Regions from separate parts of the Cedecea sp. NFIX57 genome, predicted to be linked through region 2. Evidence: predicted binding sites of a transcription regulator. Region 2 holds the regulator's gene; the other holds the start of a gene.
What was found. The regulator sigma-54, encoded in region 2, starts transcription at its own class of promoters, with help from an activator protein. The targets are predictions, from matches to a motif close to GTTGGCACANNTTTCGCTNT.
Positions count from the first base shown of each region.

Region 1: the regulator sigma-54 is predicted to act here: its motif matches at 2,553-2,572, upstream of norV (anaerobic nitric oxide reductase flavorubredoxin).

Region 1 is NZ_FXAS01000023.1:62,194-66,780, forward strand. Features, by position in the region: gene B9Y90_RS18525 (extracellular solute-binding protein) at 1-762, opposite strand, end outside; gene norR (nitric oxide reductase transcriptional regulator NorR) at 858-2,399, opposite strand; gene norV (anaerobic nitric oxide reductase flavorubredoxin) at 2,621-4,072, shown strand; gene norW (NADH:flavorubredoxin reductase NorW) at 4,069-4,587, shown strand, end outside.
Region 2 is NZ_FXAS01000008.1:86,271-90,857, reverse strand. Features, by position in the region: gene rapZ (RNase adapter RapZ) at 1-279, opposite strand, end outside; gene ptsN (PTS IIA-like nitrogen regulatory protein PtsN) at 326-823, opposite strand; gene hpf (ribosome hibernation promoting factor) at 905-1,192, opposite strand; gene rpoN (RNA polymerase factor sigma-54) at 1,215-2,648, opposite strand; gene lptB (LPS export ABC transporter ATP-binding protein) at 2,697-3,422, opposite strand; gene lptA (lipopolysaccharide ABC transporter substrate-binding protein LptA) at 3,429-3,980, opposite strand; gene lptC (LPS export ABC transporter periplasmic protein LptC) at 3,949-4,521, opposite strand; gene kdsC (3-deoxy-manno-octulosonate-8-phosphatase KdsC) at 4,518-4,587, opposite strand, start outside.

The DNA of each region.
Region 1 (4,587 bases), on a different contig from region 2:
CTGATCTTTCCCGGCGCTGTCCTTGATGGTGAAGCTCACGGTGTCGTACCACTGTTTGGCTTCATCAGGGTTGCTGAGGTTGATCTCATCCGGCAGCGCGATGTACGGCAGTTTGGCGGAAATCACTTCGCTTTCATACCCGGCGGCGGCGTCAACCTGCCCGCTCTCGAGCCGCGTCAACAGGCCCCCTTCCAGGCTAACCTGGGCTGGGTTTTGTACTTCCCCCATCACCTGCTTCGCCACGCCCGGCTGCTGGTAATATTTTTCCGCCAGCAGCAGCGTAAAGACAATATTCTGCCCTTTAGGATCGTTATACGGATCGGTACGGCCAAACTTCAGCCCCGGCGTCGCCAGCACTTTCAGCCAGCTGGCATCTTTCCCGCTCGCGGCGGCAAACTGCGGGGCGTATTTCCCTTTCGGGCTATAAGCGATAACCATGCTGGTGATGGCCACCGGCACGGCATCGTCAATCAGTCCGGCATCTTTCAGAATTTGCATAGAGCCAGGGGTAATAGAGACAAACACATCGGCGGTAATTTTCTTGCTGGCGAGCAGCCGCGCCATTCCGTAAGCACCCTGCCCCTGTCCCTGGTAATCACCGTGGTTTGCTTTGGCAAAGGCCGGGCCGAGGGACTGGTCCATTACCTTGCCCATCGAACCTGCATAGGTGACGCGAATATCGGATGAAGCCAGCGCCTGGGCGCTGAAAAGAAGTGAGCAAAGCGCCAGGGCGCCCGCGCTGCGTGCTGAAGTCAAAGCCATAGCATCCTCGTTATATATAAAAATACACAGCGATTATCCGCGCCGCTTCGCCGCTAAACAACGAGTTTGTATGATGAATTTATCTGCGGTTGAAGTTAAGAGGTACTCCCTCGCGGTGACTTCACCCCCAGCCGCTTCGCCAGCCGGTGAAAGTTGGCCACGTCGACGCCGAGCTGCCGGGCGCTGGCCGCCCAGTTATTGCCATTGCGGGCAAGCGCTTCAATAACCCGGCCGCGCTGAAACTCATCGGTCGCTTCCCGCAGGCTGACAAAAGGGGTTTCTACAGGCGAAGTTTCTGGCTCGTGGGCTACCACATCCCGCTGGCCAGAAAGCTGGAAATGCTGAGGCTGAAGCACAAGCTCGCCCTGCGGATAACCGGCACGAGCCAGTACAATCGCGCGATAAATGGCGTGTTCCAGCTCGCGAATATTCCCCGGCCAGCCATACTGCGCCAGAAGTATCCGAGCCGATTCGCTAAGCACAACCTGTTTCAGGCCCATCTTCACGCGGCTTTGCTCGCAGAAAAAACCGGCCAGCAGCGCAATGTCCTCTCCCCGCTCGCGCAGCGGCGGAACCTGCAGCGGAAAGACGCTCAGGCGGTGAAACAGGTCGGCGCGGAATTCACCGGCCAGCACCTGTTGGCGCAGATCGCGGTTAGTCGCGGCCAGTACCCGCACATCCACACGCTGGCTGCGGTCGTCCCCCACTCGTTGTATATCGCCGTACTGCAGCACGCGCAGCAGCTTGGCCTGCAGCGCCAGCGGTAATTCACCGATTTCATCGAGAAACAGCGTGCCGTTATCCGCCATTTCAAACTTGCCGGTGCGGTGATGAATCGCCCCGGTAAAAGCTCCTTTCACATGGCCGAACAGTTCACTCTCCGCCACGCTTTCCGGCAGCGCGGCACAGTTTAGGTAAACCAGCGGACTTGCCGCCCTGGCCGATCCAGCGTGAATCGCGCGCGCCACCAGCTCTTTCCCCACGCCCGTCTCGCCGGTAATCAGCACGTTCAGATCGGAACTGGCAACAATCTCGATCTCTTTTTTCAGCTGAATGATGCCAGTTGAGCGGCCAATCATCTCCCCGGCTGCTTCACGTGCAATAGCGGGCTGCACCATACCTTCCGGCGTTTGCTTTTCAAGCTGTTCCAGCAGTAAAGCATTGTTCAGCGCCCCGGACGCCAGCACGCCAATCAGCCTGAGTTCTTCATCGCTGAAGCTGTCGAACTGATAAGGATCCATGCCGTCCACGGTCAGCGCGCCGATAAGCGTCTGATCAGCAAACAATGGCAGCCCCAGACAGGCGTGAACCTTGAGTTCTTCATGGTCTGGAATCAGGCCGTCATACGGATCGGGCAGTTCGCTGTCGGCCGGGAAACGTACCACGTCTCCTGCGCGGGCAATGGCCTCCAGCCGCGGATGGGCGTCCACGGCAAAGCGCCGCCCCAGCACGTCGATGGCAAGGCCATCTATCGCCAACGGATAGAAATGTCGCGACTCGTAGCGCAGCAGCGCCGTGGCATCGCCACCTAGCAGCGTCCTCAGGGTTCGGATAACGCGGGTAAAGCGATCGGAATGGCTGATGCCGCTCTGCAGTTCGATTGCAATGGCGGCGAGAGAAGACATCGACAGGCTCATGGGGAGGCTCCGGAAACGCGGGGCGTTCAGCTTACGCCTGAGTAGTCAAAATGACAAACACCAGAGTCATTATGACTAAAAAAAACAATGTCATTATGACAACACCACAACCCCCACAAAACAACAAAACATTAAAAATCAAAGCATTAAAAAACTGGCACGATACTCGCAATAACACACTCATTGAAGCACTTAACGCTATGACATCAATGAGGTTCTCAATGGCTATTCAGGTTAAAAACAACATTCAGTGGGTTGGGCAACGTGACTGGGAAGTGCGTGATTTTCACGGCACGGAATATAAAACGCTGCGCGGCAGCAGCTACAACAGCTACCTCATTCGCGAAGAAAAAACTGTCCTGATCGACACCGTCGACCACAAGTTCAGCCGCGAGTTTGTGCAAAACCTTGAGCGTGAAATCGACCTTAACACGCTCGACTACATCATTATCAACCACGCGGAAGAAGACCATGCGGGGGCGCTGACCGAGCTGATGTCACGCATCCCGCACACACCAATCTACTGCACCGCCAACGGCATCGACTCCATTAATGGCCATCACCATCACCCGGAGTGGAACTTTAAGGTAGTGAAAACCGGCGACAGCCTGGACATCGGCAATGGCAAACAGCTGATCTTCGTTGAAACGCCGATGCTGCACTGGCCGGACAGCATGATGACCTACTTGACCGGCGATGCGGTGCTGTTCAGCAACGACGCCTTCGGCCAGCATTACTGCGATGAACACCTGTTTAACGACGAAGTGGATCAGACTGAGCTGTTCGAACAGTGCCAGCGCTACTACGCCAACATCCTGACGCCGTTCAGCCGCCTGGTAACGCCAAAAATCACCGAAATCCTCGGCTTCAACCTGCCGGTGGAGATGATTGCCACCTCCCACGGCGTGGTCTGGCGCGACAACCCAACGCAAATCGTTGAGCTGTACCTGAAATGGGCGGCCGATTACCAGGAAGACCGCATCACGCTGTTCTACGACACCATGTCGAACAATACCCGCATGATGGCGGACGCCATTGCCCAGGGCATTCACGAAGTTGACCCGCGCGTGGCGGTGAAAATCTTCAACGTGGCCCGCAGCGATAAAAACGAAATTTTGACCAACGTGTTCCGCTCCAAAGGCGTGCTGGTCGGCACCTCCACCATGAACAACGTGATGATGCCGAAAATCGCCGGGCTGGTGGAAGAGATCACCGGGCTGCGCTTTCGCAACAAACGCGCCAGCGCCTTCGGCTCCCACGGCTGGAGCGGCGGCGCGGTCGATCGTCTTTCCACCCGCCTGCAGGACGCGGGGTTTGAAATGTCCCTCAGCCTGAAGGCGAAATGGCGCCCGGACGGCAACGCACTGGAGCTTTGCCGCGAGCATGGCCGCGAAATCGCCCGCCAGTGGGCGCTTTCCCCGCTGCCGGTGGCTCAGGCTGCAATCACCGCCGATTCGATAGCCGAAGAAGCAAAAGCAGAATCCACCGGCGCCGACCTCGGCCCCTGCATGCAGTGCAGCGTTTGCCAGTGGATTTACGATCCGACCCAGGGTGAACCAATGCAGGCCGTTGAGCCAGGCACGCCGTGGAGCGAAGTGCCTGACAGTTTCCTGTGCCCTGAATGTTCGCTGGGCAAAGATGTCTTCGACGAACTGGCAACGGAGGCCAAATGAACAATGGCATTGTGATAGTCGGCTCGGGCTTTGCCGCCCGCCAGTTGGTGAAAAATATTCGCAAACACAGCGCAGAGGTGCCCATCCGGCTGATTGCCGCCGACAGCGCCGACGAGTACAACAAACCGGACCTGAGCCACGTCATCAGTTTAAATCAGGGAGCCGAAGCGATGACCCGCCAGCAGGCTGGCGCGTTTGCGGAGCAGTTCAACCTGACCCTGCACGCCAATAGCTGGGTCAGCAGCCTCGACCCCAAAAACAAACTGGTCAACTGCGGCGAACGACAATGGCACTACGACAAACTGGTGCTGGCGACCGGCTCTTCCGCCCTGTTGCCGCCCGTTGCCGGCAAAGAGCTGATGACGACGCTCAACAGCCAGCAGGAATATCAGGCCTGCGAAGCCCGGCTGCGTGACGCCCGGCGGGTGATGATCCTCGGCGGAGGGCTGATCGGCAGCGAGCTGGCGATGGACTTCTGCCGCGCGGGCAAAGAAGTTGTGCTGGTGGATAACGCC
Region 2 (4,587 bases):
AATCAGCGTATTACGATCGGCATCAAGGAACAGTAACTGCGGAGAAAAAGCGTCTGGCAGGCTGTCCATCGCGTGCTCGAAGATCTCCGGCGACTCCGGCATGTTGCGCACGTCAATGCTGACCGCAGCAGAGATTTGCCGATCGGCAAGCGTTTTTGCCAGCTCTGGCAACAGGACAACCGGCAGGTTATCCACGCAATAGAATCCCATATCTTCCAGTGCGCGCAAGGCTACAGACTTCCCTGAACCTGAGCGGCCGCTGACAATCATCAGCACCATGTAATCATTCCCCCGATTTATCTGTCTGAGACATCAAACGCGCCGATTATTCGTTTTCGCCGTCGTGATCGACTTCTGTTTCAGTAATTATCTGGTAAAGCTCTTCGTCGCTGCTGGCTGAGCGCAGTCTGCGACAAATAGTTTTATCCGCCAGACGCTTGGCCACCAGGGAAAGCGTGTGCAGGTGAGTTTTTGTCTGGTCAGCCGGTACCAGCAGCGCAAATAACAGGTCAACCGGTTGATTGTCGATGGCATCAAAAGCGATTGGCGTTTCCAGTTGAACAAAGACGCCAACGGCGCGGAGCGTATCTTCCTCCAGTTTACCGTGAGGAATAGCGATGCCGTTGCCAATGCCGGTACTGCCCATACGTTCACGGGTCAGTACGGCTTCGAAAACGACCTGTGGTGGAAGACCAAGCTGCTTGGCTGCCAGTTCGCTGATGATTTCCAGCGCACGTTTTTTACTCTGGCAGTGGACGCCACTGCGAGTACATTCCTGGTTAAGGACATTGCTCAGTTGTAGAGCGGAATCGTTGTTCATCATAAGTTCACCTAAGCACTTTTGTGCAAACGGCCCGCTACTTAAGCAGCGGGCCGGCCATATGCACATCGGATGCCCGGATTATCAGTGTTGTTTTAGTTTATCTTTGTGTTTCGTTAACTGTCGGGCCAGTTTATCAATCAGGCCGTCAATCGCCGCATACATGTCCTGGCCTTCGGCACTGGCATGCAGTTCTCCACCGTTCACATGCAGCGTAGCATCCGCTGTATGGGTGACTTTTTCCACCTTTAATACAATATAGACCTGGTTGATTCTTTCGAAGTACTGCTCCAGTTTGGCAAATTTCGAGTTCAGAAATTCACGTAGTGCCTCAGTGATCTCGACGTTTTGTCCCGTAATGTTGAGCTGCATAGTGTCTTCCTTATCGGTGAAGTCACACCAGCTGTTTACGCTGGTTTGACGGTGGAATGGATAAAGACTCTCGGTACTTCGCAACTGTGCGGCGCGCCACCATGATACCTTGATCTGACAGCATTGAGGTTAACTTACTGTCGCTCAGCGGTTTGGCGGGGTTTTCCGCAGCTATTAACTTCTTCACCAGCGCCCGAATTGCCGTGGAGGAGGCTTCACCGCCGCCTTCGGTATTGACGTGGCTGGAGAAGAAATATTTCAATTCAAAGATGCCGCGTGGGCTATGCAAATATTTCTGAGTGGTCACCCTGGAGATTGTCGACTCATGCATGTCCACCGCCTGAGCAATATCGGCCAGCACCATCGGCTTCATGTGCTCTTCACCGTGCTCAAAGAAGGCCTGCTGCTGTTCGACAATGCAGCGGCTCACGCGCAATAGCGTATCATTGCGGCTTTCCAGGCTTTTGATCAACCATTTCGCTTCCTGCAGGTTACTGCGGATGAACTGCGAGTCACTGTCATTGCGCGTATTGCCGCTCATGGCTGCATATTGCTGGTTGATTTTGAGACGCGGGATGCTGTCTGCGTTAAGCTCTACAACCCAGCGCGCCAGGTGTTTGCGCACCAGTACATCAGGGATAACGTACTCAGGTTCACCCGTTTGGATCGACTGGCCAGGGCGGGGATCAAGAGACTGAATCAGGCACATGGCCTCTTTAAGCGCGTCCTCTTTGATACGCGTGACGCGCATCAACGTCCGGAAGTCATGATTTGCCAGCAGATCTAAATGATCGCTAACGATAAGCCGGGCTTCCGCCAGCCATGGGGTCTCTTTGGCGTATTGAGAAAGCTGAATCAGCAGGCAATCGCGTAAATCCCGCGCGGCAACGCCGACGGGATCAAAACGTTGGATACGTTTGAGGACGGCTTCCACTTCGTCAAGGCTGACATCGTCGTGGCCCAGGCTCTCGAGAATGTCTTCCAGTGGAACAGTGAGATACCCGGTTTCATCCACCGCATCGACAATAGACGTCGCAATAGCGGCATCCGTATCGGAAAATGGTGTCAGATCGACCTGCCACATCAGGTAATCCTGGAGTGACTGGGTCGTTTCACCCTGGTAGATCGGTAGCTCATCGTCCAGATAGTCCGTTCCTGTCCCTGAAGGGGTACCGGCGGTGTAAATTTCATCCCAACTGGCATCCAGAGGCAGCTCATCGGGCATTTCTTTCTGCTCGAGGGCTTCACGGGTATCCATTGCTTCGCTCTCAGGCATTTCCTGAGTATCGATCTCATCATGCAGGTCGGTTTGCTCAAGCAATGGATTACTGTCCAGTGCCTGCTGGAGTTCTTGCTGAAGCTCTAACGTTGAGAGCTGTAGCAGACGAATGGCCTGCTGCAGCTGGGGCGTCATAGCAAGTTGTTGGCTAAGCCGTAATTGCAAACCTTGCTTCATGTTCAGAGCAAACTTCCTCAAATAAGTCGTGTAAGACTTCCCACCCTATCAGAGTCTGAACTCTTCGCCCAGATAGACTCGCTTAACTTGCTCGTCTTCAAGGATTTCTTCCGGTGTGCCGTGGGCAATCAGATGCCCCTGACTAACGATGTAAGCGCGTTCGCAGACGGCCAGCGTCTCGCGGACGTTATGATCGGTAATCAACACGCCGAGGCCGCTGTCACGCAGGTGCTCGATGATGCGTTTGATATCAATAACGGAAATAGGGTCAACCCCGGCAAAGGGTTCATCCAGCAAAATGAATTTCGGGTTGGCCGCCAGCGCGCGGGCGATTTCAACGCGGCGACGTTCACCGCCGGAGAGCGACTGCCCAAGGTTGTTGCGCAGGTGCGAAATGTGGAACTCTTCCATCAGCTCGTTAGCGCGATCGTCACGCTGCTCTGACGTAAGATCGTCACGAATCTGCAGTACCGCCATCAGGTTATCAAATACGCTCAGGCGACGGAAAATGGACGCTTCCTGCGGCAAATAACCGATGCCGCGACGCGCGCGAGCATGTAGTGGCAGTAAGCTGATGTCTTCTTCATCAATAATGATGTTGCCCGCATCGCGTGGCACGATCCCCACCACCATGTAAAACGTCGTAGTTTTACCGGCACCGTTCGGCCCGAGTAACCCCACAATTTCACCTGATTTAACGGTCAGGCTGACGTCTTCGACTACGCGGCGGCCTTTGTAGGCTTTGGCCAGGTTTTTCGCAATTAAAGTTGCCATAACGAATCAGTTACTCTTTTTCGGTGCCGGTTGCTGGCCGTTTTTGTTTTGCAACTGAGACGGTACCAGTACGGTGGTCACGCGTTTGCCTTTCTCGCTAAACGCCTGCATTTTTTGCTCTTTCACCAGGTAGGTGATTTTGTCGCCGGTGATGTTGCTGTCCAGTTGTTCAAGGTAAGCGTTGCCGGTCAGCACAACGAAGTCTTTAGCCAATTCATAATGCATGGTTGAGGCGTGGCCTTTTACCGGCTTACCGTTGTCCTGCATTTGATAGAAAGTAGCAGGGTTACCATAGCCATCAATCACCTCTTTGCCTTGTTCACCGCCTGGGCGGGTCACAACGACTTTATCGGCGTTGATTTTGATCGTGCCCTGGGTCACAACCACATTGCCGGTGAAGGTGACGACGTTGCCCTGCATATCGAGAGACTGCTGGTCGGATTCGATATGAATAGGTTGGTCGGTATCACCCGTCAGTGCCCAGGCAGACAAAGGTGCGGCAAAGAGCGAACCAAGCAGAACAAGTTTAAGGCTGAGTTTGTTTATTTTGGATTTCATAAGAGGTCTTAACCTTTTCAATCAGCTGTGCAGTTTGGCTGCGTAAATTGCCACGCATTTTCAGGCCACTGGAGTTAAATGTGGTGCCGTACAGGGTAACAAGATCGTCAGAAGCGACATCCTGAGTGATTAAATTCACCTGCGCATTATCCGTCGTGATTTTGCGTAACTGAGAATCAGGCGTTAGCGCTGTGACGATGACGTTGCCGTACAAATAAAGCATTTTATCATCGGTAAGTTTGGCGCGATCCGCGTGAATTTCCCATGTGGCGATTTTATTTTCATCGTACTGAGTCATGACCGGCTTAGTGAACCATGAAATGCCAGTATCGGAAAAGTATTCAACGTGTTGAGCAATAAGCTTATAGTTCAACGCGCCCTGCGGGTTGTATACGACCGTTGTGGAGAATTCGCTTTGGTAAGTCGGCGTGTCGTTGTTAACGGTTACGCTAGGTTCGTCCTTCTCCGTCAGATTCAGGCCGATAAGCACTAATGCCGCAATGGCGAGCAGGAAAATAATCCAACGTTTGGTCTTGCTCATATGGATTGCCCTTTAGCCTCATCAAGCTTGCCTTGCGCCATCAACAGAAGATCGCAGATTTCCCGC